Skermanella sp. TT6: one gene and its partner. The protein of the gene in region 1 binds, or shares a complex with, the protein of each later gene. Links are inferred from orthologs where the notes say so. Each region holds a gene or a part of one and is shown in the gene's direction. Other genes may lie near its edges.

Region 1 (14,546 bases):
AGGCGCTGATCCGCCGAGGCACCTGCGCGGCGGAGTTCGTGCCGGTACTGTGCGGGTCGGCCTTCCGCAACAAGGGCGTGCAGCCGGTCCTGGATGCCATCGTCGATTACCTGCCGTCCCCGGCGGACATCGCCGGCATCCGGGGCACGGAAGGCGAGGGGCGCGACGAGGCGGTCCGTCCGGCGGACGACGCCGCGCCGTTCTCCGCCCTGGTCTTCAAGGTCATGTCGGACCCGGTCGCGGGCTCTCTGGCCTTCGCCCGTGTCTATTCCGGCACCCAGGCAGTAGGCGGCACAGTCCTGAACCCGCTCAAGGGCGAGCGGGAGAAGATCGGCCGGATGCTGCAGATGCAGGCCACCGCGCGCGAGGACGTGAAGCAGGCCTGTGCCGGCGACATCATCGCCTTCGCCGGCCTGAAACATACAGCGACGGGCGATACGCTGTGCGACCCGTCGCACCCGATCGTGCTGGAGCGGGCCGAGATTCCCGAGCCCCTGATCGAGGTCACCGTGGAACCTCGGACCGGGGCGGACGCGGAGAAGATGGCCGCCGCCCTGCGACGCATGGCGCAGGAGGATCCCTCCTTCGCCGTCGTCGCGGACAAGGAGCCGGGCCGGACCATCCTCAGGGGGGGCGGCGAGCTCCAGTTGGAGATCCTAGCCGACCGCCTGAAGCGCGAATTCAAGGTCGACGCCAAGGTGGGCGGCCTGCGGGTGGCCTATCGCGAGACCGTCTCGCAGCGGGCCGAGGTGGACCACACCCACCGCAAGCAGGTCGGGGACGCCAGCCAGTTCGCCCGCGTGCGGCTGGCGGTCGAGCCGGCCGCCTCGGCGGGCGGCGTCCGTTTCGAAAGCAGGGTCGCCGCCGGCGCCCTGCCGAAGGAATTCGTCCAGGCCGTCGAGAAGGGCGTCGAGGCGGCCGCGAACGCGGGAATCGTCGCAGGCTTTCCGGTGGCCGACGTGGCGGTGGGCCTGCTGGACGCTGCGCGCCACGACATCGACAGCTCCGCGCTGGCGTTCGAACTGGCCGGCGCGGCGGCGTTTCGCGACGCGATGGGCAAGGCGAAGCCGGTGCTGCTGGAGCCGGTCATGAGCGTCGACATCGTCACTCCGGCGGATTTCGCCGGCGGCGTCATCGGCGACCTGAGAAGCCGTCGCGGACGGATCGAGCAGGTGGACCAGCGCGGGGCCGCGGCGGCAGTGACCGCCCTGGTTCCGCTTGCAAACCTGTTCGGATACGCCAATATCCTGCGGTCCATCAGCCAGGGCCGCGCGCATCACACGATGCAATTCGACCACTACGAACCGGTGCCGCAGGCCATCGCCGATGAGGTCCGCGCCAGGGTGGCGTAAGGCTCTCGAGTGAACTGCCGGTGACTAAGACAGATTATGGAGACTGAGGACCATGGCGAAGGCGAAATTTGAGCGGACCAAGCCGCACTGCAACATCGGCACGATCGGTCACGTCGACCACGGCAAGACCTCGTTGACGGCGGCGATCACCAAGGTTCTGGCCGAGACGGGCGGTGCGACGTTCACCGCGTACGACCAGATCGACAAGGCGCCGGAGGAGAAGGCCCGCGGCATCACGATCTCGACGGCGCACGTCGAGTACGAGACGGCCAACCGCCACTATGCCCACGTCGATTGCCCGGGCCACGCCGACTACGTGAAGAACATGATCACGGGTGCCGCGCAGATGGACGGCGCGATCCTGGTGGTGTCGGCGGCCGACGGCCCGATGCCGCAGACCCGCGAGCACATCCTGCTGGCCCGGCAGGTCGGCGTCCCGGCGATCGTGGTGTTCCTGAACAAGGTCGACATGGTCGACGACCCCGAGCTGCTGGAACTGGTCGAGTTGGAAGTGCGCGAGCTGCTGAGCAGCTACGATTTCCCCGGCGACGACATCCCGATCGTCCACGGCTCGGCGCTGATGGCGCTGGAGGACAAGAGCCCGGAGATCGGCAAGGAAGCCGTGCTCAAGCTGATGGCGGCGGTTGACGAGTACATCCCGCAGCCGGAGCGCCCGGTCGACCGTCCGTTCCTGATGCCGATCGAGGACGTGTTCTCGATCTCGGGCCGCGGCACCGTGGTGACCGGCCGCGTCGAGCGCGGCATCGTCAAGGTCGGCGAGGAGATCGAGATCGTCGGCCTGAAGAACACGGTCAAGACCACCGTGACCGGCGTCGAGATGTTCCGCAAGCTGCTCGACCAGGGCCAGGCGGGCGACAACATCGGGGCGCTGCTGCGCGGCACCAAGCGCGAGGACGTCGAGCGCGGCCAGGTGCTGGCCAAGCCCGGCTCGATCACGCCGCACACCGTGTTCAAGGCCGAGGCCTACATCCTGACCAAGGAAGAGGGCGGCCGGCACACGCCGTTCTTCACCAACTACCGTCCGCAGTTCTACTTCCGGACCACGGACGTGACCGGCATGGTGGCCCTGCCGGAAGGCACCGAGATGGTCATGCCCGGCGACAACGTCGCCATGACCGTCACCCTGATCGCCCCGATCGCCATGGACGAAGGCCTCCGCTTCGCCATCCGCGAGGGCGGCCGCACCGTCGGCGCCGGCGTCGTCGCCAGCATCATCAAGTAAATCGGTTCGGGTTCGCTGTGGGGTTGGTCCCCACGGGCGCAACGAGTTAGCCGACGAAAAGGGGCTGCTCCCCGGAGCGGCCCCTTCAGCGGCAGAGAAACGGGTTTTGAAGACGATGGACAGTCAGAATATCCGGATCCGCCTGCGGGCGTTCGACCATCGCGTGCTCGACCAGTCGACCAGCGAGATCGTCAACACCGCCAAGCGGACCGGCGCACGGGTTCGGGGTCCGATCCCCCTGCCCACGCAGATCGAGAAGTTTACGGTCAACCGCTCGCCGCACATCGACAAGAAGTCGCGCGAGCAGTTCGAGATCCGGACGCACAAGCGCCTGATCGACATCGTCGACCCGACCCCGCAGACCGTGGACGCGCTGATGAAGCTCGACCTCGCCGCCGGCGTCGACGTCGAGATCAAGCTCTAAGTACAAGTACTTCAAGAATAGGGGTAAGGGACCTCTCCCCCTGAGGATGTCCCTAGTAAGGAGAACTAAACCATGCGATCCGGTTTGATCGCGCAGAAACTCGGCATGACCCGCGTCTTCACGGACGAGGGCGAACATGTGCCGGTCACTGTGCTGAAGGTCGACAACTGCCAGGTTGTCGCCGTGCGCACCGAGGAGACCGACGGCTACACCGCCGTCCAGCTCGGCGCCGGTACCGCCAAGGTCAAGAACGTCACGAAGCCCCAGCGCGGCCACTTCGCCAAGGCGAAGGTGGAGCCCAAGCGCAAGGTGGTTGAGTTCCGCGTGGATGCCGACGCCCTGATCGAGGTCGGCGCCGAGATTTCGGCTGCCCACTTCATCCCGGGCCAGCTCGTGGACGTCACCGGAACGACGATCGGCAAGGGCTTCGCCGGCGGCATGAAGCGGTGGAACTTCGGCGGTCTGCGCGCGACCCACGGCGTGTCGGTGTCGCACCGTTCGCATGGTTCGACCGGTAACCGCCAGGACCCCGGCCGTACCTTCAAGAACAAGAAGATGGCCGGTCACCTCGGCTCCGAGCGGGTCACCACCCAGAACCTGAAGATCGTCCAGGTCGACGAAGACCGCGGCCTGATCCTGGTCAAGGGCGCCGTCCCGGGTTCCGAGGGTGGCTGGGTGCTCGTCCGCGATGCCGTCAAGCGCAAGGCTCCGGAAGGCCTGCCGTTCCCGGCCGCCCTTCGCGTCCGGACCGATGGCGCCGCCGCCGCTCCCGCACCCGAGGCCCCTGCCGCCGAGACCGGCGCCGAGCCGACGGAGTGAATGACATGAAGACGACCGTCAAGAATCTGAACAACGAAGAGGTCGGCGAGATCGATCTCGATGAGGCGGTGTTCGGCGTTCCGCTGCGTACCGATCTCCTGTCCCGCATGGTCAACTACCAGCTCGCCAAGCGGCGGTCCGGTAACCACAAGGCCAAGGGCGTTTCCGAGATCAGCGGCACGACCAAGAAGCCGCATCGCCAGAAGGGCACCGGCCGCGCCCGCCAGGGCTCGCTGCGGTCGCCGCAGTTCCGCGGCGGCGCCGCGATCTTCGGTCCGGTCGTGCGCAGCCATGCCCACGACCTGAACAAGAAGGTCCGCAAGCTGGCCCTGAAGACCGCGCTGTCGACCAAGCTGGCCGAGGGCAAGCTGGTGGTCCTGGAAGCCGCCACGGCCGACAGCCACAAGACCAGGGAGATGGTCCAGCGCTTCAAGCAGCTCGGCCTGACCTCGGCGCTGATCATCGACGGCGCCAACCTGGATGAGAACTTCGTGCGTGCGTCGAGGAACGTTCCGTTGATCGACGTGCTGCCGGAGCAGGGTGCCAACGTCTACGACATCCTGCGCCGCGACACGCTGGTTCTGACGCGCAACGCTGTCGAGCAGCTGGAGGCTCGTCTGAAATGAGCAAGATCTCGAAACCTTCGGTGAGCCAGGAGCGGATGTACGATCTGATCACCGCCCCCGTCATCACCGAGAAGTCGACGATGGGTTCCGAACACCGTCAGGTCACGTTCAAGGTTCCGATGGACGCGACCAAGCCGGAGATCAAGGCTGCGGTGGAAGGGCTGTTCAAGGTCAAGGTGACGGCGGTCAACACGCTGATCACCAAGGGCAAGACCAAGCGCTTCAAGGGTATCTTGGGCCGTCGTTCGGACTTCAAGAAAGCGGTCGTGACCCTGGCCGAAGGCCACACGATCGACGTTACCACTGGCGTCTAAGGCTGAACTGACCGATGGCACTCAAGAACTTCCGGCCCATCACGCCGTCGCTCCGCCAGCTCGTGCTGGTGGACCGTTCGGAGCTGTGGAAGGGCAAGCCGGTCAAGTCCCTCACCGAGGGCCTGACCAAGAGCGGCGGCCGCAACAACACCGGCCGCATCACCGCGCGCCGGATCGGCGGCGGCCACAAGCGCCGCTACCGCCTGATCGACTTCAAGCGGCGCAAGTTCGATCAGCCGGCCGTCGTCGAGCGGCTGGAGTACGATCCGAACCGCACCGCGTTCATCGCGCTGGTCCGCTACGAGGACGGCGAGCTGGCCTACATCCTGGCGCCGCAGCGCCTGAAGGTGGGTGACAGCATCGTCTCCGGCGAGCGCGTGGACGTGAAGCCGGGCAACGCGATGCCGCTGAAGAACATCCCGGTGGGCACGATCGTCCACAATGTGGAGCTGAAGGCGGGCAAGGGCGGACAGCTGGCCCGTTCGGCCGGCACCTATGTCCAGCTCGTCGGCCGCGACCAGGGTTACGCCCAGCTGAAGCTGGCGTCGGGCGAGCTGCGCGTCGTGCGCGGCGAATGCCTCGCCACGATCGGCGCTGTGTCCAACCCGGACCAGTCCAACATCAACCTGGGCAAGGCCGGCCGCAATCGCTGGCTGGGCAAGCGCCCGGCGGTCCGTGGCGTCGCCATGAACCCGATCGACCACCCGCACGGCGGTGGTGAAGGCCGGACCTCCGGCGGTCGCCATCCGGTGACCCCGTGGGGCAAGCCGACCAAGGGCAAGAAGACGCGGAACAACAAGAAGACGGACGGCCAGATCCTGCGCCGCCGTCATGCGAAGTAAAGGAGTTACGTCGTGGCGCGCAGCGTCTGGAAGGGGCCGTTCATCGACGGCTACCTGCTGAAGAAGGCCGATAAGGCGCGGGCAAGCGGGCGTAACGAGATCATCAAGATCTGGTCGCGTCGCTCCACCATCCTGCCCCAGTTCGTCGGTTTGACCTTCGGCGTTCACAATGGTCAGAAGTTCCTGCCCGTCCTCGTGACCGAGAACATGATCGGCCACAAGTTCGGCGAGTTCTCTCCGACCCGGACCTATTACGGCCACGCGGCCGATAAGAAGTCGAAGAGGAAGTAGCCATGGGCAAGGCAGCGAATGCGCCTCGCATCGCCGAGAACGAGGCGATGGCGTTCGGCAAGATGATCCGTTCCTCGGCCCGCAAGCTCAACCTCGTCGCCGAGCTGATCCGCGGCAAGAGCGCGCAGGCGGCCGTGGCCGACCTGACCTTCTCCAAGCGGCGCGTCGCCGACGAGGTCAAGAAGGTCCTGCAGTCGGCGATCGCCAACGCGGAGAACAACCACCAGCTCGACGTGGACCGCCTCTACGTGGCCCAGGCCACTGTCGGCCGCGCGCTGGTGATGAAGCGGTTCCACGCCCGGGCTCGCGGTCGCGGCGCCCGGATCGAGAAGCCGTTCAGCAATCTGACCGTGATCGTGCGCGAGCGCGAAGAAGCGGTGGAGGCCGAGTAACATGGGTCAGAAGATCAATCCCGTCGGGCTCCGGCTCGGCATCAACCGCACTTGGGATAGCCGCTGGTATGCGGATCGGGACTACGCCGACCTGTTGCATAGCGACCTGAAGCTGCGTAGTTTCCTCCAGGGCCGGCTTCAGCAGGCCGGGGTATCCCGCGTGGTGATCGAGCGGCCTGCGAAAAAGGCCCGCGTGACCATCCATTCGGCGCGCCCGGGGGTTGTTATCGGCAAGAAGGGTGCCGATATCGAGAAGCTTCGCGGCGAGCTGGCGAAGATGACCGGTTCGGACGTCAACTTGAACATCGTCGAGATCCGCAAGCCGGAGATCGACGCCAAGCTGATCGCCGAAAACATCTCCAACCAGCTGGAGCGCCGCGTGGCTTTCCGCCGCGCCATGAAGCGTGCCGTGCAGTCCGCGATGCGCCTGGGAGCCCAGGGCATCCGGATCAACTGCTCCGGCCGCCTCGGTGGTGCGGAGATCGCGCGCATGGAGTGGTATCGCGAAGGGCGCGTGCCGCTGCACACGCTGCGTGCCGACGTGGACTACGGTGTCGCCACCGCGAAGACCACGTACGGTACCTGCGGCGTGAAGGTCTGGGTGTTCAAGGGCGAAATCCTTGCGCACGATCCGATGGCGCAGGACAAGCGCGCCAGTGAACAACAGGCCGGTCCCAGCGGACGGCCCGAGCGCGGCGAACGCGGCGACCACCACCGGGGTGATCGCGGCGATCGTGGCGATCGCGGCGACCGCTGAACGGCAGGATACTAGTAGAGGGCACATGCCATGCTAAGTCCTAAGCGTACGAAGTACCGCAAGGCACACAAGGGCCGTATCCACGGCACCGCCAAGGGCGGGACTCAGCTCAACTTCGGCGCCTATGGCCTGAAGGCGATCGAGCCGGCGCGCATCACCGCGCGCCAGATCGAGGCGGCCCGCCGCGCGATCACCCGTCACATGAAGCGTCAGGGCCGCGTCTGGATCCGGATCTTCCCGGACGTTCCGGTCTCGACCAAGCCGGCCGAAGTCCGCATGGGCTCGGGCAAGGGCTCGCCCGAGTTCTGGGCGGCGCGCGTCCATCCCGGCCGCATCATGTTCGAACTGGACGGCGTCCCCGGCGATTTGGCCAAGCGGGCTTTCGAGCTCGCCGCCGCCAAGCTGCCGATCAAGACCCGGTTCATCACCCGCCTGGGCGAGGAGTTGGATCAATGACGAAGCCGACCGATCTGCGCGCCAAGACCGCCGACGAGCTGAACGACCAGCTCCTGACCCTGAAGAAGGAGCAGTTCAACCTGCGCTTCCGCCGGGCCTCGGGCCAGCTCGAGAACACCGCGCGCGTCGGCCAGGTGCGCCGCGACATCGCGCGCATCAAGACCATTCTGGGCGAGCGCGTGCGCTCGTCCGCGTCGTAGGAGTTTACCCATGCCCCGGCGTGTTTTGCAGGGCACGGTCGTCAGCGACAAGGGCGATAAGACGATTATCGTCCTCGTCGAGCGCCGCGTGATGCATCCCGTGTACAAGAAGTTCATCCGGCAGTCGAAGCGTTACGCTGCCCATGACGAGGCCAACCAGTTCAAGACGGGCGACCAGGTCTTCATCGAGGAATGCCGCCCGATCTCGAAGCGCAAGCGCTGGATGGTCCTTACCGACGCCGCAGCAGCGGCAGCCGCCGGCGCCTCCGCCGGCTGATTGAAGAGGTCTGACATATGATCCAGATGCAAACCAACCTGGAGGTCGCCGACAACAGCGGCGCGCGCCGGGTGCAGTGCATCAAGGTGCTTGGCGGGTCCAAGCGCAAGGTGGCCGCCGTGGGCGACGTGATCGTCGTCTCGGTCAAGGAGGCCATCCCGCGCGGACGCGTCAAGAAGGGTGATGTGCACCGTGCGGTCATCGTCCGCACGTCCAAGGAGATCCGGCGCACCGACGGCAGCTCCATCCGCTTCGACCGCAACGCCGCCGTGCTGATCAACAAGCAGGGCGAGCCCATCGGGACCCGTATCTTCGGGCCGGTGACCCGCGAGCTCCGCGGCAAGAAGTTCATGAAGATCATCTCGCTCGCGCCGGAGGTGCTGTGATGTCCGCAGCCAAGATCAGGAAGAAGGACAAGGTCGTCGTCATCGCCGGCAAGGACAAGGGTAAGACCGGCGAGGTGATCGAGGTCCTTCCCAAGGAGAACCGGGTCAAGGTGCGCGGCGTGAACATCGTCAAGAAGCACCAGCGCCAGTCCCAGACCTCCGCCGGCGGTATCCTGGAGATCGAGGCGTTCATCCACGTCTCCAACGTCGCCCATGTCGACCCCAAAGACAACAAGCCGACCCGCGTGGGGTTCAAGACCCTCGAGGATGGCCGCAAGGTGCGCGTCGCCAAGCGGTCCGGCGAAGTCATCGATCTGTGAGCGCCACCATGACGACCAGGCTGAAGAAGCAATACGACGACGTCGTACGCCCGAAGTTGAAGGCTGAGTTCAACTACGCCAACGACATGGAAGTGCCGCGGATCGAGAAGATCGTCATCAACATGGGTGTTGGCGAGGCGACCTCCGACGGCAAGAAGGTCAATTCGGCGGTGGCCGAACTGACCGCGATCGCTGGCCAGCGGCCGGTGGTGACCAAGGCCCGCAAGTCGATCGCGCAGTTCAAGCTGCGAGAAGGCATGTCGATCGGCTGCAAGGTGACCCTGCGTCGCGAGCGCATGTACGAGTTCCTCGACCGTCTCGTGACGGTTGCCCTGCCGCGTGTCCGCGACTTCCGCGGCGTGCCGGGCAACAGCTTCGACGGCCGTGGCAACTACGCCATGGGCTTGAAGGAGCAGATCATCTTCCCGGAAATCGATTACGACAAGATCGACGAGATCCGGGGCATGGACATCATCATCGTGACGACTGCGAAGACCGACAAGGAGGCCAAGGCGCTCCTCAAGGGCTTCGACATGCCGTTCGTCAGCTGAGCGGCAGGAGGTTACAGCCATGGCCAAGACGAGTGCCATCCAGAAGAACAAGCGCCGTGAGCGCATGGTCAAGCAGTTCGCCAACAAGCGCGCGGCGCTGAAGGCGATCGCCAAGGACCCCGCTCTGACGCCCGAAGAGCAGTTCGCCGCCCGCCTCAAGCTCGCGGAGATGCCGCGCAACTCGAGCCGGACCCGCGTCCGCAACCGCTGCGAGATGACCGGTCGTCCGCGCGCGTTCTATCGCAAGTTCAAGCTTTCGCGCATCACGCTCCGCGACCTGGCCTCCAACGGCCAGATCCCGGGCATGACGAAGTCGAGCTGGTAAGGGGGGATCGGAAAGATGTCTTTGAGCGATCCTTTGGGCGATATGCTGACCCGCATCCGCAATGGTCAGCGGGCTCACATGACCAGCGTCGACAGCCCGGCATCCAAGCTGCGGGCGAGCGTGCTGGAGGTTCTGAAGCGCGAGGGTTACATCCGCGGCTATTTCCAGGAGGAACTGCGCCCCGGTATCGCGCAGCTCCGGATCGAGCTGAAGTATCACGAGGGCGAGCCGGTCATAAAGACCATCAGCCGCGTGTCCAAGCCCGGCCGCCGCGTCTACTCGAAGATCAAGGACCTGCCGCGCGTCTACAACGGTCTCGGGATCTCGATCCTGTCGACCCCGCGGGGCGTGATGTCCGACAACGAAGCCCGCGCCGCCAATGTCGGCGGTGAAGTGCTTTGCCGCGTGTTCTAAGAGGCAGCCATGTCACGAATTGGTAAACACCCCGTGCCGGTCCCGGCTGGCGTTGACGTCGCCGTCAACGGCCAGACCCTGACGGCCAAGGGCAAGCTGGGCCAGCTCAGCATGACCCTGATCGATGACATCGCGGCCTCGCTCGATGACGGCAAGGTCGTCGTCAAGCCGCGCCATGCGGACAGCAAGCGCGGCAAGATGATGTGGGCGACCTCGCGCACGCTCGTGGCCAACATGGTCAAGGGCGTCAGCGAGGGCTTCACGGTCAACCTCGAAATCAACGGCGTCGGCTATCGTGCCGCCGTGCAGGGCAGCGACCTGGTTCTCCAGCTCGGCTACTCGCACGACGTGACGTATCCGATCCCCGCCGGGATCACGATCAAGACCGAGCGTCCGACCGCGATCTCCGTTTCCGGGGCCGACCGCCAGAAGGTCGGCCAAGTCGCCGCAGAAATCCGTCAGTTCCGGAAGCCGGAGCCCTACAAGGGCAAGGGCATCAAGTACGCGACGGAGACTCTGCTGCGCAAGGAAGGCAAGAAGAAGTAGGGGCACGGCCGATGAAAACGTCAAGGGAACTGAACGTACGCCGCAAGATGCGGGTGCGTACGCAGATCAGGAAGAAGGCGGGCGGCCGGCCCAGGCTGTCGGTTTTCCGGTCCAGCAAGCACATCTACGTCCAGGTGATCGACGACAGCGAGGGCAAGACCCTGGCTTCCGCGTCGACCATCGACAAGGATCTGCGCGAGCAGCTGAAGACCGGCGCCGACATCGAAGCCGCCAAGCTGGTCGGCAAGCTGATCGCCGAGCGGGCGACGGCTGCCGGCGTCACGCAGGTGGTCTTCGACCGCGGCGGCTATCTCTTCCACGGGCGCGTCAAGGCGCTTGCCGACGCCGCGCGTGAAGCCGGCCTGTCGTTCTAAGGGGACCCGAATATGGCACGCAATGAAAGAGGCGGCGAGCGCGACCAGCGCGGCGGCGACAACCGGGACCGTCAGAACCGGGGCGGTGGCGACCGCGAAGAGAGCGATCTGGTAGAAAAGCTGGTCGGCATCAACCGTGTCGCCAAGGTGGTGAAGGGTGGCCGGCGGTTCGGCTTCGCGGCCCTGGTGGTCGTGGGCGACGCCAAGGGCCGCGTCGGCGTCGGATCGGGCAAGGCCCGCGAGGTGCCGGAAGCGATCCGCAAGGCGACCGACCAGGCCAAGCGCACCATGATCCGCGTTCCGCTCCGCGAGGGCCGGACCCTGCACCACGACGTGCATGGTCACTTCGGCGCCGGCCGGGTCGTCCTCCGGGCGGCTCCGACCGGTACCGGCATCATCGCCGGTGGTCCGATGCGCGCGATCTTCGAGGCGCTGGGCGTGCAGGACGTGGTGACGAAGTCGATCGGCACCTCGAACCCGCACAACATGATCAAGGCGACCTTCGACGCCCTGGCGCAGGTGGTCAGCCCCCGGGCCGTGGCCGCCCGCCGCGGTCGCCGGGTCAGCGATATCCTGGGCCGTCGCGACGCGACCGGCACCGAGATCAAGGAGGCCTGATCATGGCTGACGAGACCAAGAGCACCGTCATCGTGACGCAGATCGGCAGCCCGATCGGTCGCAAGAAGGATCAGCGCGAGACCCTCGTCGGTCTCGGGCTGAACAAGCTGCACCGCACGCGGGAGCTGGAGGACACCCCTTCCGTCCGCGGCATGATCGCCAAGGTTCAGCATCTGGTTCGCGTCGAGAGCCAGGGCTGAGAACGGGCGAGGGGATAACACGATCATGAAACTCAACGAGATCCGGGACAATGCCGGCGCCCGCAAGAACCGCATCCGCGTCGGACGCGGCATCGGTTCGGGCAAGGGCAAGACCGGCGGCCGTGGCGTGAAGGGTCAGACCTCGCGTACGGGCGTCGCGATCAAGGGCTTCGAAGGCGGACAGATGCCCCTGCATCGCCGCCTGCCGAAGCGCGGCTTCACCAACATCTTCGCCAAGGACTATGCCGTGGCGAACCTGGGCAAGATCCAGCAGGCCATCGAGTCCGGCAAGCTGGATGCCTCGCAGACCATCACCGGGGAAATCCTGGTGGCGGCCGGCGTCGCCCAGAACAGCCGGGACGGCGTGCGCCTGCTGGCCAAGGGCGAGCTGACGACCAAGGCGAGCTTCAAGGTGGCGGGCGCTTCGGCGTCGGCCATCGCCGCGGTCGAGGCCCTGGGCGGTACCGTGGAAGTCACGGTGCCGAAGAAGGCAGAAGAGGCTTCCGCGGCCGAATAAAGGTCCGCGATCGACTGGCCGGCGTCTCTGGGGAGGCGCCGGCCATGCCTGTTACGACATACTTCGCACGTGAGCGTCGAGGAATAGAATATGGCATCAGCGGCCGAACAGCTCGCCGCCAATATCAACTTTGGCGCCTTTGCGAAGGCTACCGAGCTGAAGAAGCGGATCTGGTTCACCCTCGGGGCACTGATCATCTATCGGCTCGGCACCTACATCCCGCTGCCGGGCATCGATCCCAACATCCTGGCCGACATCTTCCGCCAGAACTCCGGCGGCATCCTGGACATGTTCAACATGTTCTCGGGCGGCGCCCTGTCGCGGATGACCATCTTCGCCCTCAACATCATGCCGTATATCTCGGCATCGATCATCATCCAGCTCATGACGGCGGTGTCCCCGACGCTCGAGCAGATGAAGAAGGAGGGGGAGAGCGGCCGCAAGAAGCTCAACCAGTACACCCGTTACCTGACGGTCCTGCTGGCCACCGTACAGGCGTACGGCATGGCGGTGGGCCTGCAGGGCATGACCGGCTCGGCCGGCGCCGCCGTGCAGAACCCCGGCGTCTTCTTCCTGGCCACCACCGTCATCACGCTGGTCGGCGGCACCATCTTCCTGATGTGGCTGGGCGAGCAGATCACGGCGCGCGGCGTCGGCAACGGCATCTCGCTGATCATCTTCGCCGGCATTGTGGCGGAGCTGCCGAGAGCGCTCGCCGGCACCCTGGAACTGGGACGCACCGGCGCGCTGTCGACCTTCTTCATCATTTTCCTGCTGCTGATGGCGGTGGGGGTGATCTTCTTCATCGTGTTCATGGAGCGGGCCCAGCGCCGGATCATCGTCCAGTATCCGAAGCGCCAGGTCGGCAACCGGATGTTCGGCGGCGAGAGCTCGCACCTCCCGCTGAAGCTCAACACGTCGGGCGTGATCCCGCCGATCTTCGCCAGTTCGCTGCTGCTGCTGCCGCTGACCGTCGCGGGCTTCTCGGGCGGGCAGGGACCGGAGTGGCTGACCGCGATCACGACCTACCTGGGCCATGGCCAGCCGCTGTATATCATCCTGTATGTGGCGCTGATCGTGTTCTTCTGCTTCTTCTATACGGCGATCGTCTTCAATCCCAGCGAGACGGCCGACAATCTGAAGAAGTACGGCGGCTTCATCCCCGGCATCCGCCCGGGCAAGAACACGGCCGACTATCTGGACTATGTCCTGACCCGCCTGACCGTAGTGGGTGCGGCATATTTGTCCGTCGTCTGCCTATTGCCCGAAATCCTGATTTCGCAGTATGCCGTCCCGTTCTATTTTGGCGGCACCAGCCTGTTGATCGTGGTCACCGTCACGATGGATACCGTCGCGCAGATCCATTCGCATCTGCTGGCGCATCAGTACGAAGGCCTGATCAAGAAGGCTAAGCTGCGGGGGAGGAGAGGATGAATTTGATACTGCTGGGACCGCCGGGGGCGGGCAAGGGGACCCAGGCGAAGCGTCTCGAGGATCGGCATGGACTTGTCCAGCTGTCGACCGGGGACATGCTGCGGGCGGTCGTCGCCAGCGGTGCGCCGCTGGGCCAGCAGGCCAAGGAAATCATGGCGGCCGGCAAGCTGATGCCGGACGAACTGATGATCGAGATGATCGCCGACCGTATCTCCCAGCCGGACTGCGCGGCCGGCTTCATCCTCGACGGCTTCCCGCGTACGGTTCCCCAGGCCGAGGCCCTGGACCGGATGCTGGAGGAGAAGGGGCTGAAGCTCGACCACGTGATCGAGATGAAGGTGGACGACGCAGCACTGGTGGAACGGATCACCGGCCGCTACACCTGCTCCAAGTGCGGGCGGGGCTATCACGATACGTTCCAGAAGCCTGCCGTCGAAGGCGTCTGCGACGCCTGCGGCTCGACGGAGTTCTCCCGGCGGGCCGACGACAACGCGGAGACGGTGACCACCCGTCTTGCCGCCTACCATAAGCAGACGGCGCCGATCCTGCCCTATTATCAGGCGCGGGGGGTTCTGGAGGCGGTGGACGGCATGGCCGACATCGACGAGGTGACCGGGCAGATCGAGGCGCTGCTGAAAGACAAGGCAGCCTGAGGACTTCCGCAGACTTTCGATTACGGTTGCAAGACAGACACCGGTTGACTCAAGGAGCGCGGCGAGTATACTCCGCGCTCCTTGGTTCCTAGGGAACCGAGAACTGTATACTCGTCCTGATTCGGCGCGGCTGGTCAGGACCGTGACCGAGACGGACGGCCCCTTACGGGCCACAGATCAAATGTTAAGGAGACGAGCGTGGCGCGTATTGCTGG
Region 2 (14,910 bases), 3.6 Mb from region 1 along the record:
ACGGAAACCAGCCGGTCGATGGCGCGCTGGACGCGCTGGCGGACCTCGGCCTCGGAGGCGATCTCCAGCGCCGCCATCACGGGGCCGAGCTGGAGCAGCGGCATCGCCCGGCTGGTGATCTGCTCGGCGCTGCCATAGGGGTAGCGGTCGAGCGACAGCAGCAGTCCGGGAAGGTCCAGGTCGGGCATGGTCCCGACCGCCAGCATGACGCCGACCGTCTCGCGGCGGAGCGCCACCGGCTCGGGAACCGCGTCGGGCGAGACGGCCGACTTCCGGCCGGGCTCGATCAGCTCGACCCGGCGGCGCGAGACGGCGGGCTGGAGACGGCGCACGCCGACCGCCCATTCCCGGGTCACGGCGAGCCCGTCGGGGCCGGTGATCTCCACCCGCACCAGTCCGGCGCCGACTCCGGTGCCGGCGATGGTCAGCGGCACCGTCACCGGCTTGCCGGGCCGGACCCCGCGGAGCGCGACCTCGCCGCCGGAGCGCAGCTCGACCATCCCTCCGGTGGCGAAGCGCAGCGCATAGTCGCCGCCCTTCTGCCCCCGGTCGGTCAGGGTCAGGGAGACCTGCGCCACGTCGTCGGGCGCCAGGAAGCGGGGAAGCCCCGGCTCGACCAGGAGGGAGTCGCGGACGGCGGCGGTCGCGGTGGCGCTGCCGACCTTGCCCGGCGTCCAGGCGACCGCCATCAGCCGCAGCCGGCCGTCGAAGTCGGGGATTTCCAGCGGGACCTCCGCCGTGCCGTCGGGGCCGACCGTCACGATTCCGGAATGGAGGGCCGTCATCTCCCTCCGGAGCGGCGGCGGCGGGTCGCCCGGCCGGCGCCGGACCGGCGGGACCATGGCCGGCCGCGCGCCCGTCGCGGCCATGGCGCCGTTCCGGTCCGCCAGCGGTCCCCCGACGTCCCGCAGGTCGACCTCCAGCGGTCGCCGGCCGAGATAGTGCATCGCCGGATCGGGAGCGGCGAAGTCGGTCAGCCGGAGCATGGCGTCGTCCACGGCCGACAGGGTCAGGCGGACCTGCGCGCCCTCCTCCGCCCCGCGCACCGTGACCGGGACGCGGACCCGGCCCCGGGGAGCCAGGTCGGCCGGGGCGGCGATCGAGACGTCGAGACGCCGCGGCGCCGGATCGACCGCGAGCCACGCGCTGCCGACCGCCCGGCGCGACGCGGCGCCGTGGGCCGGCTCCGCCGGGGCGAAGGCGGTGGCGACCACATGGACCCCGGCGGTCCAGGACGGATCCACGGGGACATCGAGGAAGGCGCCCTCCGGCCCGATCCGGCGCAGCACCGTCTGGTGGACCGCCCGCCCGGCGACGGCGACCAGCACCTGGGCCTGGTAGGGCGGCTTGACGAAGACCTTGGCCGTTTCGCCGCCGGAATATTTCGGCAGCATGACCGCCACGTCCACCTGGTCCGGGCGCTCGCCCGCGGTCGGCGTGACCCACCAGCCGGCCGAGAACCGCAGGCTGGTCGCGACGCCCGTTCCGGTATCGAAAACCTCCAGCCGGTAGCGGCCGGAGCCGACCGGCTGCTCGATCGCGGCGCGGCCGTCGGCGGGCGGTTCCGCCGCGACCGCGAGCGTGCCGCCGGTCACCCGCTTGTCCTTGACCTGCGCCCGGTAATCCCAATGGCCGTCCGCCTCGAACCAGGCGTAGTCGTATTCCTCCTCGTACAGCTCGTAGGACAGGGAGGGCCGGTCGAGCGGCGCGCCGTCCGGCCCGACCGCGACCACGTCGAAGGTGGCGGTGGCCCCCTCCGGCACGGCGTCCCCGCCGAAGCGGGGCCTGATCCCGATCGCGAAAGGCTGGTGCCGGACCGGGAGGGCGATCTCGCGCACCGCCGGACGGCCGCCTATGTCGTAGAGGGTGCCCTGGATCACGGCTTCCAGCGCCTGGCTGGTGTCCGGCGGCTCGGGGAGGCGGAGCTCGACCCGCGCCACCCCGTCGGGACCCGTGACGAAGCCCGGCGCGTCGGTCCGCAGCGGCTCGAACGGCTGCTGGACCAGGCCGAAACGGTAGCCGGCGAAGCGGGGATACGGCTCGGCCGCGCGGCGCAGCGTCACCGCCAGCTCGCCCGGCAGCTTCGCCGCCGGCCCCGCCCGGCGGTACCGGCCGTCGATCCGGAGCGCGAGAGTGCCGCCGGCATCCGCATGGTCGCGGTCGGCGGCGAGGCCGACGTCGAGGCGCGGCGGCACGAAGTCCTCCACCGCGAAATCGACGCGGCCGACCGGCGCGCCGTCCGGCTCCAGGTGGGCGGTGACGGACCATTGCCCGGCCGCGGCGGGGCGCGGCAGCTCCAGGCCGAGGCGGTAGCTGCCGGCCCCGGCGTCGGCCGCCTGCCGCCGGTCGACCTCGAACCCGTCGGGGCGGAGGATCCTCAGGGTCAGGGCGCGCCCCTCGACCGCGGCGGCGCCGGAATCGCGCAGCAGGGCGTTGAGGAACACCGTCTCCCCCGGCTGGTAGAAGCCGCGGTCGGTGTAGAGCCAGGCGTCCAGGGGCGACGCGTCGGCGCCGGGGCCGGCGCGTTCCGACGGGTCGGTCGCGGCGGCCACGTCCAGGAACGCCATGTCGCCGGACGCGCCATAGGCGAAGACCGCCTGCGGCGCGCCGCCGCCGGTGCCGCGCAGGGTCTCGCGCGGGAAGCGGGCGATGCCGTCCGGCCCGGTCGCGAGCTTGCCCAGCTCGGCGTTGCTGCGCGCCAGCAGGCGGAGCTCGACCCCCGGCACGGGCTCGGCGGTGGTCAGGCTGCGGGCGAACACCAGCAGCCCGTCCTCCCCCGCGAAGGTGGTCAGCCCCAGGTCGGAGACGACGAACCACTGGGTGGCCTTGGCCTCCCACGACTCGCCCTCCCGGTCGGCGTTGCCCGCGACGGCGAGATAGACGCCCGGCTTCAGCGCGCCGACCGAGGCGCCGACGACAGCCTCCACCGGGAAGGGCGTGACGACGGCCTGGTTCCGCCGGTCGCCGGTCGCCATCTCGCCCTGCCAGACCTGGGTGCCGCTCCGCTCCACGATGCCGCCGACGTCCAGCTCGGTCAGGGCCTGGCTGATCCGGCCGTAATGGATCTGCTCGACCAGGGACCGGTCCTCGATGCGCAGCACCTGGAGCCGGGCGCGCGCGACGTTGACGGTGCGCAGCGGCAGCCCCTCGGCGCCGACCTGGGGCAGGACGTAGCCGGCGCCCCGGAAGGCCAGCATGGGCTTGCGGTCCGGCACCGCCACGTCGAAGCGCGCGGCTTCCCCCAGCGCCGCCCCGTCGGCTCCCGGCAGCCCCTGCTTCAGCGTCACGCCGTATACGGCGCCGTGCTCCAGTCCTTCCAGGCAGAGGGTGGCGCCGCGGGCGACCGCGGCGACGTGCACGGGCGGCTCGACCTCGACCTGCGCGGCGTAGTCGGTCCGGGAGGATTTCCCCAGCGGGCGGGTGAAGGTGAAGCAGGCCTGGGGAACGTCGCGCTCCGCCAGGATCTCGACCCCGGCGACACCGAAGGCAGCAGGTTCCGGGACCGGGTCCGGTGCGGGTTGCTGTGCCGGAGCGGCCGCCGGACACCCAAGGGCCATGGCGAGAGCGAGCCCGAACGGACGCAGTATGCGCATGAAACGACAAACCCCGAAGCCGACAAAAATAACCAGCAGGCGCCGTGCGGCACCTGCTGGATCATGGCGCCGGATTATGGCGCAAATCATTCAAATGCGCCTCAGAAATAGCGCTTGAGCCGGGCGACGGCCTCGTCGAGCAGCGCATCCTGCTTGCAGAAGCAGAACCGGATGAAATTGCGCACCGGGCTTTCGGCGAAGAAGGCGCTGACCGGGATCGCGGTGACGCCGGCCTCTTCCGTCAGCTTCAGGCAGAAGGCCACGTCGTCGCCGTCGAATCCGGTGGAGGAGATGTCGGCGATCAGGAAATAGGTGCCGCCGCTGTGCAGCACCGACAGCCCGGCCTCGCGCAGGCCGGCGGCCAGCCGGTCGCGCTTGGCCTGCATCGACGCGGCGAGTCCGGTGAAATAAGCCTCCTCCTTGGCCAAGCCATAGGCGACCCCGGCCTGGAGGTTGGGCGCGGTCGTGAAGGTCATGAACTGGTGGGCCTTGGCGACGGGCTGGAGCAGCTCCGGCACCCCCGTCACGTAGCCGATCTTCCACCCGGTCAGCGAGAAGGTCTTGCCGGCGGAGCCGACCCGCAGGCAGCGGTCGCGCAGCCCCGGGATCGTGATCAGCGGGATGTGGCGGGCGCCGTCGAAGACCAGGTGCTCGTACACCTCGTCGCAGACCGCGTAGGCGTCGAAGCGCCGCATGAACTCGCCGATCAGCTCCAGCTCGGCGCGGGAATAGACCTTGCCGACGGGGTTCAGCGGGTTGTTGAGCACCAGCGCCTTGGTCTTCGGGCCGAACACCCGCTCCAGGTCCTCGCGGGTGAAGCTCCAGTCCGGCGCCTTGAGCGTCACGATGCGGGGAATGCCGCCGGCCAGCCGGACGATGGGCAGGTAGCTGTCGTACATCGGCTCGAACAGGACGACCTCGTCGCCCGGCTCGATCAGCCCCAGCAGGCAGGCGCCCAGCGCCTCGGTGGCGCCGGAGGTCACCAGGACCTCGCGCGCCCAGTCCACCTCCAGCCCGTAGAACCGGCGGGCGTGGGCGGCGACGGCCTGGCGAAGCTCCGGCGTTCCCATCATGGAGGGGTACTGGTTGTAGCCGTCCAGCAGCGCGTCGGCCGCCGCCCGGAGCACGTCGGCCGGGCCGCGGTCGTCGGGAAACCCCTGCCCCAGATTGATAGCCCGATGCTTGAGGGCCAGTTGCGACATCACCTCGAACACGGTGGTGGGCATGTCGCGGAAGAGAGGGTTGCCGACTTTGGCGGTCATGATGGGATCGGGCGCTTCTGTGGACACGGGAGGCGGGAACTTAGCCGATCGGACCCGGCGGGTCGATGGGCTATGCCGCCCGGACGCCCTTCTCCCATACAGGGATTATGGCGCTTCGGCCCCGCAGATCGCGGCGCGGAACTTCGGTTCGAGAGCCTGCGCGTGCTCTTCCCGGTAGCCCTTGTGCTTCGTCAGATAATCGATGACCGACAGGTCGCCTTCGCGGATCCTGTTCCTCAAGGCGCGCTCCGCCTCCTCCCGGCTGAAGGTCACACGCTCGGTCAGCTCGGTCCTGGCATCGCTGTATCGCGCGTTGATGCCCATCGTGATCTCCTACAAACCAAGAGCACCTTGTGCGGATGAAACGCCGTATCCTACAGCAGGTCCCGCAGCATCGCGACCAGGGGCTTGTCGGCCGGGGGCATGGGGTATTTGCCCATGTCGTTGGGCCGCACCCAGGCCAGGGACTGGCCTTCCAGCGGGGCGACCGTGCCCTGCCAGACGCGGCAGACATAGAGCGGCATCAGCAGGTGGAAGCTCTCGTAGCGGTGCGAGGCGAAGGTGAAGGGGGCGAGGCAGCTTCCCGCCGTCTCGATCCCCAGCTCTTCCCGCAATTCGCGGACCAGCGCGTATTCCGGGCTCTCCCCCTCATGGACCTTGCCCCCGGGGAACTCCCACAGGCCGGCGAGCGACTTGCCCTCCGGCCGCTGGGCCAGGAGGACGCGGCCGTCCGGATCGACCAGGGCCACCGCGACCACCAGAAGCACCGGCTTGCCGGGCTCCGGAGTCGAGTCGGGGTCGAAGCAGTTCATGGGGATCCACCCGGAAGAAGCGTCACCTTCGGCTCAGCTCCGGTAGCTGCCGTTGATGTCGATGTAGCCGTGGGTCAGGTCGCAGGTCCAGACCGTCGCGGCGCCCGACCCGATGCCCAGCTCGACCAGGAAGTCGATGTAGCGGCCCTTCATGTGCTCGACGACGGGCGTCTCGTCGTAGCCGGGCACCTCCATGCCGTCGGCCGCGATCAGCACGCCGCCGGCGGAGATCCGCAGCTTGTCGCGGTCGGCCTTCTCGCCCGCCTTGCCGACCGCCATGACGATGCGGCCCCAGTTGGCGTCCTCGCCGGCGATGGCGGTCTTGACCAGGGGGGAATTGGCGATGCTCAGCGCGATCCGCTTGGCCGCCTTGTCCGACGCGGCACCCTCGACCCGGACGGTGACGAATTTGGTCGCCCCCTCGCCGTCGCGGACGATCTGCTGGGCGAGGTCGACCATCAGCGCGTTGAGCTGGGCCTTGAAGTCGGCCAGCGACTTGTCGCCGGCCTTGGTGACCGGCTTGTTGCCGGCCCGGCCGGTGGCGCACAGCAGCACGGTGTCGCTGGTCGAGGTGTCGCCGTCCACCGTGATGCAGTTGAACGACTGCTCGTTGGCCTCCGCCAGCAGCTTCTGGAGGACCGGGGCGGCGATCGCCGCGTCGGTGAAGACGAAGCCCAGCATGGTCGCCATGTCGGGCGCGATCATCCCGGAGCCCTTGGCGAAGCCGTTGAGGGTCACCGTGGTATCGCCGATCCTGGCCGTGCGGGTGACGCCCTTGGCGAAGGTGTCGGTCGTCATGATCGCCTTGGCGGCCGGGAACCAGCCGTTGGCGTCGAAGGAATTGGCCAGCCCCGGCAGGTGCCGGGCGATGGCGTCGGCCGGGATCGGCTGGCCGATCACGCCGGTGGAGGCGACGAACACCTCGCCGGGCTCGCAGCCCGCGAGCGCGGCCGCCGCATCCACCGTGGCCTGGACGAACGCCTCGCCGGCCTTGCCGGTGAAGGCGTTGGAATTGCCCGAATTCACCACGATCGCCCGGGCGCTGCCACCCGCCAGGTTCTTCTTGCACCAGTGGACCGGCGCCGAGGCGGTCAGCGACCGCGTGACCACGCCGGCCACCGTCGTGCCGGCGTCGAGCAGGGCGACCATCAGGTCGTCGCGGCCCTTGTAGCGGATGCCGCAATTGGTCGTGGCCAGCCGGACACCGGATATTGCCGGCATCCAAGGGAAGTCGCCGGGTGCAAGGGGAGAGATGGTCGGTGCCATGGTGGTCGTGGCTTTCGGGTCGTGGAAGTGTCGGTAAGTTACGGCCTGGGCGCCGGGGCGGCGCCCGGGGCGGCGGAACCGGGCGTGGCGGCGGGCTGCTCGGGCATCGGCGAGCCGTCCATCTGGAAGCGCTCGACCCTGGCGTCGCTGCGCAGGTCCTCGACCAGCTCGCCGATCACCTGTTCCGAAACCTGGCTGCGGAGCTGCTCCTGAACTTCCTCGAAGGTCGGCGGGGTGCTCTGGCGGCGCTCGACGACCTTGATGACGTGCCAGCCGAACTGGGTCTGGACGGGGGTCTCGCTGACGTCGCCCGGCTTCATGGCGAAGGCGGCGTTGGCGAACGGCTCGACCATCTGGTCCTTGGTGAAGAAGCCGAGGTCGCCCCCCTGCTGGGCCGCGGCCTTGTCGGTCGACTTCTCGCCCGCGATCTTGGCGAAATCGCCGCCCTTCTTGAGGTCGGCGATGATCGCCTTGGCGGCGTCCTCGGACTCGACCAGGATGTGGCTGGCCTTGACCTCGTCCTGCGGCGGGTTCTCCTGCTTGAACTGGTTGTAGGCTTCCTGGAGGCGCTCCGCGGTGATGCGCTTCTGGACTTCCTGGGTCAGATAGAGCTCCTGGACGATGCGCTCCTCGGCGCGCTTCATCCGCTCCGCCACTTCCGGATCGTTCTGCACGTTGTTCTTGTAGCCGGCCTCGGCCACCAGCTTGCCGTTGATGATCTGGTCGATCACGGCGGGGAAGATCATCTGCACCGGCATCTGCTGCACCTGCGGCGGCAGCGACGCGATCGTGCGCATGACCTCGGAGCGCTTGATCTCGGCCCCGTTGACCTTGGCAACCACCGGATCCTCGCCGGCGCCGGTGCCGGCATCCGCCGGAGGAGTCGTGCCGGTCTGGGCCAGGGCGGCGAAGCCGGCACCGCCGAGCGCCAGCGAGACGGCGGCTACGCGGAGGACTCGTGCGAGCATGAGAAGTTCCTTATTCAGCGGAATGACGGGCGCGGCGACATGCGCCAGCAATCCGCAGTCGCACGCACTTTTTCCCTTTCGCAGCGATTAAGCACGGCTTGGGGCGGCTTGCAAGGCGGGACTGCCGGGGTCCGGCAATTGCCCGAACCCCGCCACAGCGCCGCCATGGATCGTCCGGACGGCCGCCTTATTTGCCTGCGCCGGGGGCGTCCAGGCCGAGTCCGGTCACCTTGACGACCGCGGTGCGCTTGCCTTCGATGCCGAAATCGTCGTCGTTGATCAGCATCAGCGCGCCGTCGCCGAAAAGGGCCATGCCCTCGACCTTGGGCGGGATCCCGGGATGGGCCGCGGTGTCGAGCACCAGGGCCTTGGCGGCCGGCACGATGCCTTCCCTGGCGAGGTCGGCCTGCTCCAGCGAGGGGGCCGTGGCCGCGTCGTCCCACTTGCCGCCCTTGATGTCGGTGGCGCCGGCCAGGGCGATGCGGAAGATCTTGGTGGTCCGCTCCGTCCGCTCCAGGATCAGCAGGTCGTCGCCGGAGAGGTGCATCAGCTCGCTGATGCGCACGGTGTTCTGCTTCTTCTTCTCCTCGCCCCGATAGGCCGAGGTCGGCTCCATCACGTAGACATACTCCCCCGCGACCTGCATGGTCGCGCGGTCCAGCTTGAACAGCCGGGCGTTGGCGGCGTCGGCGTAGGTATCGTTGTCCGGATTGGCCAGCGGGTTCTGCAGGACGAAATACAGGAACTTCTCGTCCTCGGAGACCGCCATGGACTCGATGCCGCGGTTCAGCGCCCGCCTGGCCAGGAGGGCCGGCAGCGTGCCCTTCACCTCGTACCCGGCGCCGGCATAATCCTTCTCGGTCCCGGCCGGGACGTGGCGGACCTGGATGCGGCCGTCGGGAGCGGCGTGCAGGATGGAAGGCCCGTTCTCGTCGCCGATCCAGAAGCTGCCGTCGGACAGTCGGACGATGCCTTCCGCGTCCACGGCGTCCGGGTTCTGCTTCAGCCTGGCGCCCTTGGCGTCCAGCGGCTGCTCGGTCGAGGCGACGGTCAGCGGGTTGAGCATGCCGTCCACCGGGTTGCCCCGGGCATCCTTGAGCGAGATGCTGTCGAGCACGCGGAAGGTCCCGTCGCCCAGGACCTGGATGCGGTAGATCGAGGGGCTGTACTCCGGCACCGGGTAGATGCGGCCCCGCTTCACGTCGCCGCAGATCAGCTCGCCCTTGACCCCGGCGATGCCTTCGGCGTCGCCGCAGGTGAAGTTGGGACCGCGGTCGCTGACCGTGTGGAAGATGTCGGCGGGATCCCCCTTGCCGCGGAACGCGCCGCTGCCGATCCCGACGGAGAGGTCCAGGGTCTTGCCGCCCTCGAAGGCGACCTTGCGCAGGGTCAGGATCGGATCGCTGCTCGAATATGCCCGGACGGTCACGGAGGGCGCCTGGGCGGCGGCGGGAAGGGGGACGGCGGCCAGCGCGCCGATCATGAGGGCCGATATCGGGAGCAGGCTTGCGCGCATTCCGGTGGATCTCCGCATTCAGAAAAGTTCGCGGACGTTAGGCGCACCGGATTGCAGGAGGATGACAGCCGCATGACACATTTGCATGCGGCTGCGCCGGGCTCCGGATCAGATCTTCACGTCGAGCAGCAGGTCGCCGAGCATGCCCCGGCGGCCGTCGACCCGGCCGAACTCGCTCTGGCCGACCAGGGTGCCGCCGGTCAGGCGCTGATCGACCCGGATGGCGAGGTCCAGCCGGATCTCGGAGATGCCCTCGTCCTTCAGGCGCGACATGCTGCCGTCGCCGCGCAGCAGGATCAGCGAGTTGAACACGGCGTCGCGTGCATCGATGACGCCGTTGCCGTCCTGGTCGAAGCGGGCAAGCTCGGCGAACCCGCTGGAGGCGCCGTTCTGCTCCCCGAACAGCTCGCGGCCGTCGTCTATCCTGCCGTTGCCGTTGCGGTCGAGCGCCAGGAACGCGTCCTTGCCCGCGACCCAGGCGGTCCGGTCGCGCGCGCCGTCGCCGTCGATGTCGAACAGGACGCCGGTCTCCGCCGTGGTCAAGTCGATGCCGTTGCCGTCCAGGTCCAGCACCAGCGGATCGACCTGCCGGATGCCGCCGCCGCCCCCGCCGCCGCCACCACCGCCTGCGCCGGCGTCGCCCTGGCCGCCGCCCAGCAGCCCGACGGCGAGGGCGGCCCCGGTCGTCATGCCGGCGTCCAGGCGGACCATCTCGATCGACGCCTCGACCTTGCCGGACTCGCTGGAGATCTTCAGGTTGACCGACTGGAAGACCAGCGAGACGCTGGTCGAAGCCTGCCCCGGCTCGGGCGAGCGCGCGGGCGCCGGGCCGCGGGCCGCCGCCTCCCGCGCCTTGCCGGCGACCGCCTCGGCCGCCTTCTGGCTTTCCTCCGCGGAATGGCCGAACATGCGGAACACCTTGATCAGGTCCTCGCGCACCTTGTCCAGGATGGCGTCCAGCGGCCGCTCGGGATCGCGGGCGCGTCCGACCGACAGGGGGGTCCGCGCGAGGCGGGAATTCTCGCTGACGACCTGGGAGAGCCGCATGGCCGTCGCGGAGAGCTCGACCTTGACGCTTCCGGAATTCGTCCTGGCTTCGGCGCCGGCCTCGGGTGCGGCGCCCGGGACATCGTCGCTCCGGGACGCCCTGGAAGCCGCCTCCGGAACGGCATCCCGGCGCGCGGGAGCGTCCGACCTGGCGGGAACCGGGGGCTGGGCCGGCCCGGGAACGGTGCGCTTGAGGCCCGCGGGCAGAGCTTGGGCCAGGACTTCCATCATGCCGACCATCGGCTGCCTCCTTCTAAGGGCCAATAACGACGGGGGAGCGGCTGCCTGCGCCTACTGCGCGGTTGGAAAAGCCTCTCCGCGGGCTTATCTTTGTCCCACACGGCTTAACGATCGCTTAAGACGCTTGCCGCACCTGCCGAAGGCCGCGGGTGCCGCCGGGCGCATGGCTCCGGGCGCAAGGGTGGTGCAGCCGCAGGCTTGTTGACAGGCATTGCGCGCACTCTTATGTCAAGGCCGTGCCATGCCCGGGCCGATGCCGAGCGGGCGCCCTGGATCGTGCGCCAGCCGTTTCTTGCTCAAACCGTTCTTTGCTCTAACCCGAGGTTTCAATGTTCGGTGCTATTGCCCGTAAACTTTTCGGCACCGCGAATGATCGCACCGTGAAGGCGCTGCTGCGGCAGGTCGAGGTCATCAACGCCCTGGAGCCGAAGGTAGCCGGCCTGTCGGACGACGAACTCCGGATGCGCACCGACTGGCTGCGCGAGCGCCTCGAAAAGGGCGAGACGCTGGACGACATCCTGCCCGACGCCTTCGCCACCGTGCGCGAGGCGGCCAAGCGCGTCCTGGGGCAGCGCCATTTCGACGTCCAGCTGATGGGCGGCATCGTCCTGCACCAGGGCAAGATCGCGGAGATGCGGACCGGCGAAGGCAAGACGCTGGTCGCCACGCTCCCGGTCTATCTCAACGCGATCGCCGGCAAGGGCGTCCACGTCGTCACCGTCAACGACTACCTGGCCCGGCGCGACAGCGGCTGGATGGGCAAGATCTACGGCTTCCTGGGACTTTCGGTCGGCTGCATCGTCCACGGGCTGGACGATTTCGAGCGCAAGATGGCCTACGCCGCCGACATCACCTACGGCACCAACAACGAGTTCGGCTTCGACTACCTGCGCGACAACATGAAGTTCCGGCTGGAGGACATGGTCCAGCGGCCGTTCAACTTCGCGATCGTCGACGAGGTCGACAGCATCCTGATCGACGAGGCGCGCACGCCGCTGATCATCTCCGGCCCCTCGACCGACAGCTCCGAGCTCTATATCGCGGTCAACCGGGTGATCCCGCACCTGTCCGCGGAGGACTACGAGAAGGACGAGAAGGTGCGGGCCGTCAGCCTGACCGAGGCCGGCACGGAGAAGGTCGAGCAGACCCTGCGCGAGATGGGGCTGCTGACGGAAGGCAACCTCTACGACATACAGAACGTCAGCCTGGTCCACCACGCCAACCAAGCCCTGCGGGCGCACACCCTGTTCCAGCGGGACAAGGACTATATCGTCAAGGATGACAAGGTCATCATCATCGACGAGTTCACCGGCCGCATGATGGAGGGCCGGCGCTATTCCGAGGGCCTTCACCAGGCGCTGGAGGCCAAGGAGGGCGTGACGATCCAGCGCGAGAACCAGACGCTGGCCTCGATCACCTTCCAGAACTATTTCCGCCTCTATCCGCGCCTGTCCGGCATGACCGGCACCGCCATGACCGAGGCGAACGAGTTCGCCGAGATCTACGGCCTGGAAGTGGTCGAGATGCCGACCAACGTCGCGGTCCAGCGCAAGGATTTCGACGACGAGGTCTACCGCACCGGCCGCGAGAAGTTCGACGCCATCGCGATCCTGGTCGAGGAATGCCGGGAGCGCAGGCAGCCGATCCTGGTCGGCACCGTGTCGATCGAGAAGTCGGAGGTGCTGTCCGACCTTCTGAAGAAGAAGAAGATCCCGCATGCGGTGCTGAACGCCCGCTACCACGAGCAGGAAGCCCAGATCATCGCCCAGGCCGGCCGGCCCGGCGCCGTGACGATCGCCACCAACATGGCGGGCCGCGGCACCGACATCCAGCTCGGCGGCAACCTGGAAATGCGCCTGGCGGTGGAGCTGGCCGACATCCAGGATCCGGCCGAGCGCGAGCGCCGCGCGGCCGCGATCCAGGCCGAGATCGCGCGCGACAAGGAGATCGTGAAGGAGGCCGGCGGCCTGTTCGTGATCGGCACCGAGCGGCACGAGAGCCGGCGCATCGACAACCAGCTGCGCGGCCGGTCGGGCCGCCAGGGCGACCCCGGCGCCTCCAAGTTCTTCCTCAGCCTGGACGACGACCTGATGCGGATCTTCGGGTCCGAGCGCATGGACGGCATGCTCCAGCGCCTGGGCCTGAAGGAAGGCGAGGCGATCGTCCACAGCTGGATCAACAAGGCCCTGGAGAAGGCGCAGCAGAAGGTCGAGGCGCACAACTTCGAGATCCGCAAGAACCTGCTCAAGTACGACAACGTGATGAACGACCAGCGGAAGGTCGTCTACGAGCAGCGCCGCGAGATCATGGACGCGCCGGAGATCGGCGGCACCATCGAGGACATGCGCCACGAGGTGATCGAGGAGATGGTCAAGAAGGCCATCCCGGCGAACGCCTATGCCGAGCAATGGAACATCGACGGCCTGCACGAGGAGATCCGCCGGGTCCTGAACCTGGACCTGCCGGTCCATGACTGGGCCAAGGAAGAAGGCATCGCGGAGGCGGAGATCGAGGACCGGGTGCGCCGCGCCTCCGACGAGAAGATGGCGCAGAAGGCGGCCAATTACGGTCCCGAACTGATGCGGGCGGCCGAGAAGAGCCTGCTGCTCCAGCTGCTCGACCAGGCCTGGAAGGAGCACCTGCTGCACCTGGACCATCTGCGCCAGGGCATCAACCTGCGGGCATATGCCCAGCGCGACCCGCTGAACGAGTACAAGCGGGAAGCCTTCGAGCTGTTCGAGGGGATGCTGTCGCACCTGCGCGAGACGGTCACCACCGTGCTGTCGTACGTCGAGATGCGGGTGAACCACCCCGAGGACATGGAGCCGCCGCCGTTCGAGGGCGTCGAGTCACGCCAGGATCCCGCGCTTGCCGCCGCCGAGGCCCTTCCGGCCGACGCGGCCCTGCCGGACGGGATGGTACGGCGCGTGGCGCCCGCGTCGGTCGGCTCCGAAGCCGAGATCGACCCGCGTACGCCGCGCAATTCCCTGTGCCCCTGCGGGTCCGGCAAGAAGTACAAGCACTGCCACGGGCGGGTCGCCTGAACAGCCGGATATTACCGGGGCGCTTCAAGCGGTGCGCCCCGGCGGTCTGGACATACAGTCTAAAATGTAACTGAAGACCCCTGCGACGATTTTCCAAAAACTTGACATGGATCAACGTCGCACCGGTCTGTGCGCCGCACAATCTCCGCCATAGGTCATATGCACCCAAGCGGAGGTCAGGTTCATGCGCGCGTTCTTCCCGTGTGTTTCCGGAGTTTCCCGTCAGTCCGAAGACGTCATCGGCAAGCTCCTCGCCCACCGGATCGGTAACTCCCGCGTCACGAACCGGCCTGTCACGCTGCGCTCCGCCCTGGAGGCCTGCGGCCGCGAGCCCGTCTCGACCGCCCGCCGGCTGATGACCCTGCCCGGCGAGGCCGCCGTCCAGGACCTCTCCGACATGCTGACCAAGTTCCGGATCGACGGCGTACGCTGCCCGGAGCCGGAGAAGTACGCCCGGCAGGCGCTGAAGCGGGCCGGCGTCGAGTTCACATTGCCGCCCCTGGCGGGCGATTACGGCCACTGCGCCACCGCCCTGCTGGGGATCGCGGCGCTGGGCGTGCTGCTGGCGTTCCCCACGCTGATGCTCTGATCCGCCGCCGCATGGCGCATGGCGCATGTCGGGAACACCGCGGCTCTCCTCCTGTTGAAGTGCGATACTCAATTGGAACGGAGAGAGCCACGATGGCTACCAGCGCCCAGAATTCAGACGACATCAAGAAGCTCTGGGGGATGATCAAGGACATCCGCTTCACGATGATGACCACCATCGATGATGACGGTACCCTCCGCAGCCGTCCGATGGTCGCCCAGCAATCCGAATTCGATGGCGACCTCTGGTTCTTCACCGGTGCCGACACCCACAAGGTGGATGAAGTCAACCAGCACCATGAAGTCAATCTGAGCTACGCCGATCCCGACGACCAGAACTACGTCTCGATCTCCGGCACCGCCCAGCTCGTCCGCGACCGGCAGAAGATCGAAGAGCTCTGGAGCGAGCCCCTCGCCACCTGGTTCCCCAAGGGCAAGGACGATCCCAACATCGCCCTGCTTCGAGTCCATGTGACGAAGGCGGAATATTGGGACAGCCCGTCCAGCGCGATGGTCCATGCCTATGGCTACGTGAAGGCCAAGCTCACCGGCGAGCCGCCCCATCCCGGCGACA

The links.
Region 2: the proteins of secY (region 1) and secA are in contact, whole or in part, in a crystal structure (PDB 3DIN), measured with the Thermotoga maritima proteins. The link is inferred for Skermanella sp. TT6 from one-to-one orthologs. Residues at the interface, in WP_004081795.1 of Thermotoga maritima: Glu108, Gly109, Glu110, Glu111, Ala236, Glu237, Arg238, Arg239, Ile240, Thr241, Ile242, Gln243, Tyr244, Ala245, Arg246, Arg247, Val248, Thr249, Gly250, Arg251, Arg252, Val253, Tyr254, Gly256, Ala257, Ser258, Thr259, Tyr260, Leu261, Pro262; in WP_004082002.1 of Thermotoga maritima: Glu261, Ala262, Arg263, Lys300, Ala301, Arg302, Thr303, Ile304, Ile305, Leu323, Tyr324, Asp325, Pro326, Val329, Ser330, Tyr333, Ile336, Lys340, Phe345, Val349, Glu363, Phe364, Tyr374, Ser375, Gly376, Gly377, Glu393, Ile395, Thr482, Ser483.

Annotation. Positions count from the first base shown.
Region 1 is NZ_CP067420.1:4,298,371-4,312,916, reverse strand. The notes cover bases 11,617-14,506. They hold secY (preprotein translocase subunit SecY), read left to right. Parts: upstream 11,617-12,334; coding sequence 12,335-13,678; downstream 13,679-14,506. Other genes in these bases: IGS68_RS20000 (adenylate kinase), read left to right, coding at 13,675-14,331; rplO (50S ribosomal protein L15), read left to right, coding at 11,753-12,244; rpmD (50S ribosomal protein L30), read left to right, coding at 11,617-11,727. Also shown: fusA (elongation factor G), read left to right, coding at 1-1,352; tuf (elongation factor Tu), read left to right, coding at 1,405-2,595; rpsJ (30S ribosomal protein S10), read left to right, coding at 2,711-3,019; rplC (50S ribosomal protein L3), read left to right, coding at 3,092-3,838; rplD (50S ribosomal protein L4), read left to right, coding at 3,844-4,464; IGS68_RS20095 (50S ribosomal protein L23), read left to right, coding at 4,470-4,778; rplB (50S ribosomal protein L2), read left to right, coding at 4,793-5,620; rpsS (30S ribosomal protein S19), read left to right, coding at 5,633-5,911; rplV (50S ribosomal protein L22), read left to right, coding at 5,914-6,303; rpsC (30S ribosomal protein S3), read left to right, coding at 6,305-7,060; rplP (50S ribosomal protein L16), read left to right, coding at 7,091-7,516; rpmC (50S ribosomal protein L29), read left to right, coding at 7,513-7,716; rpsQ (30S ribosomal protein S17), read left to right, coding at 7,727-7,993; rplN (50S ribosomal protein L14), read left to right, coding at 8,011-8,379; rplX (50S ribosomal protein L24), read left to right, coding at 8,379-8,699; rplE (50S ribosomal protein L5), read left to right, coding at 8,708-9,250; and 7 more genes. UniProt on the Escherichia coli protein: The central subunit of the protein translocation channel SecYEG. Consists of two halves formed by TMs 1-5 and 6-10.
Region 2 is NZ_CP067420.1:705,878-720,787, reverse strand. What follows is about bases 10,695-13,948. They hold secA (preprotein translocase subunit SecA), read left to right. Parts: upstream 10,695-11,033; coding sequence 11,034-13,748; downstream 13,749-13,948. Other genes in these bases: IGS68_RS03285 (hypothetical protein), read left to right, coding at 13,933-13,948; IGS68_RS03295 (EF-hand domain-containing protein), read right to left, coding at 10,695-10,704. Also shown: IGS68_RS36130 (alpha-2-macroglobulin family protein), read right to left, coding at 1-3,593; IGS68_RS03325 (aminotransferase), read right to left, coding at 3,695-4,855; IGS68_RS03320 (hypothetical protein), read right to left, coding at 4,961-5,179; IGS68_RS03315 ((deoxy)nucleoside triphosphate pyrophosphohydrolase), read right to left, coding at 5,230-5,667; bifunctional glutamate N-acetyltransferase/amino-acid acetyltransferase ArgJ, read right to left, coding at 5,701-6,933; IGS68_RS03305 (peptidylprolyl isomerase), read right to left, coding at 6,972-7,901; IGS68_RS03300 (esterase-like activity of phytase family protein), read right to left, coding at 8,089-9,417; more of IGS68_RS03295, read right to left, coding at 9,526-10,694; more of IGS68_RS03285, read left to right, coding at 13,949-14,337; IGS68_RS03280 (pyridoxamine 5'-phosphate oxidase family protein), read left to right, coding at 14,430-14,910. UniProt on the Escherichia coli protein: Required for protein export, interacts with the SecYEG preprotein conducting channel.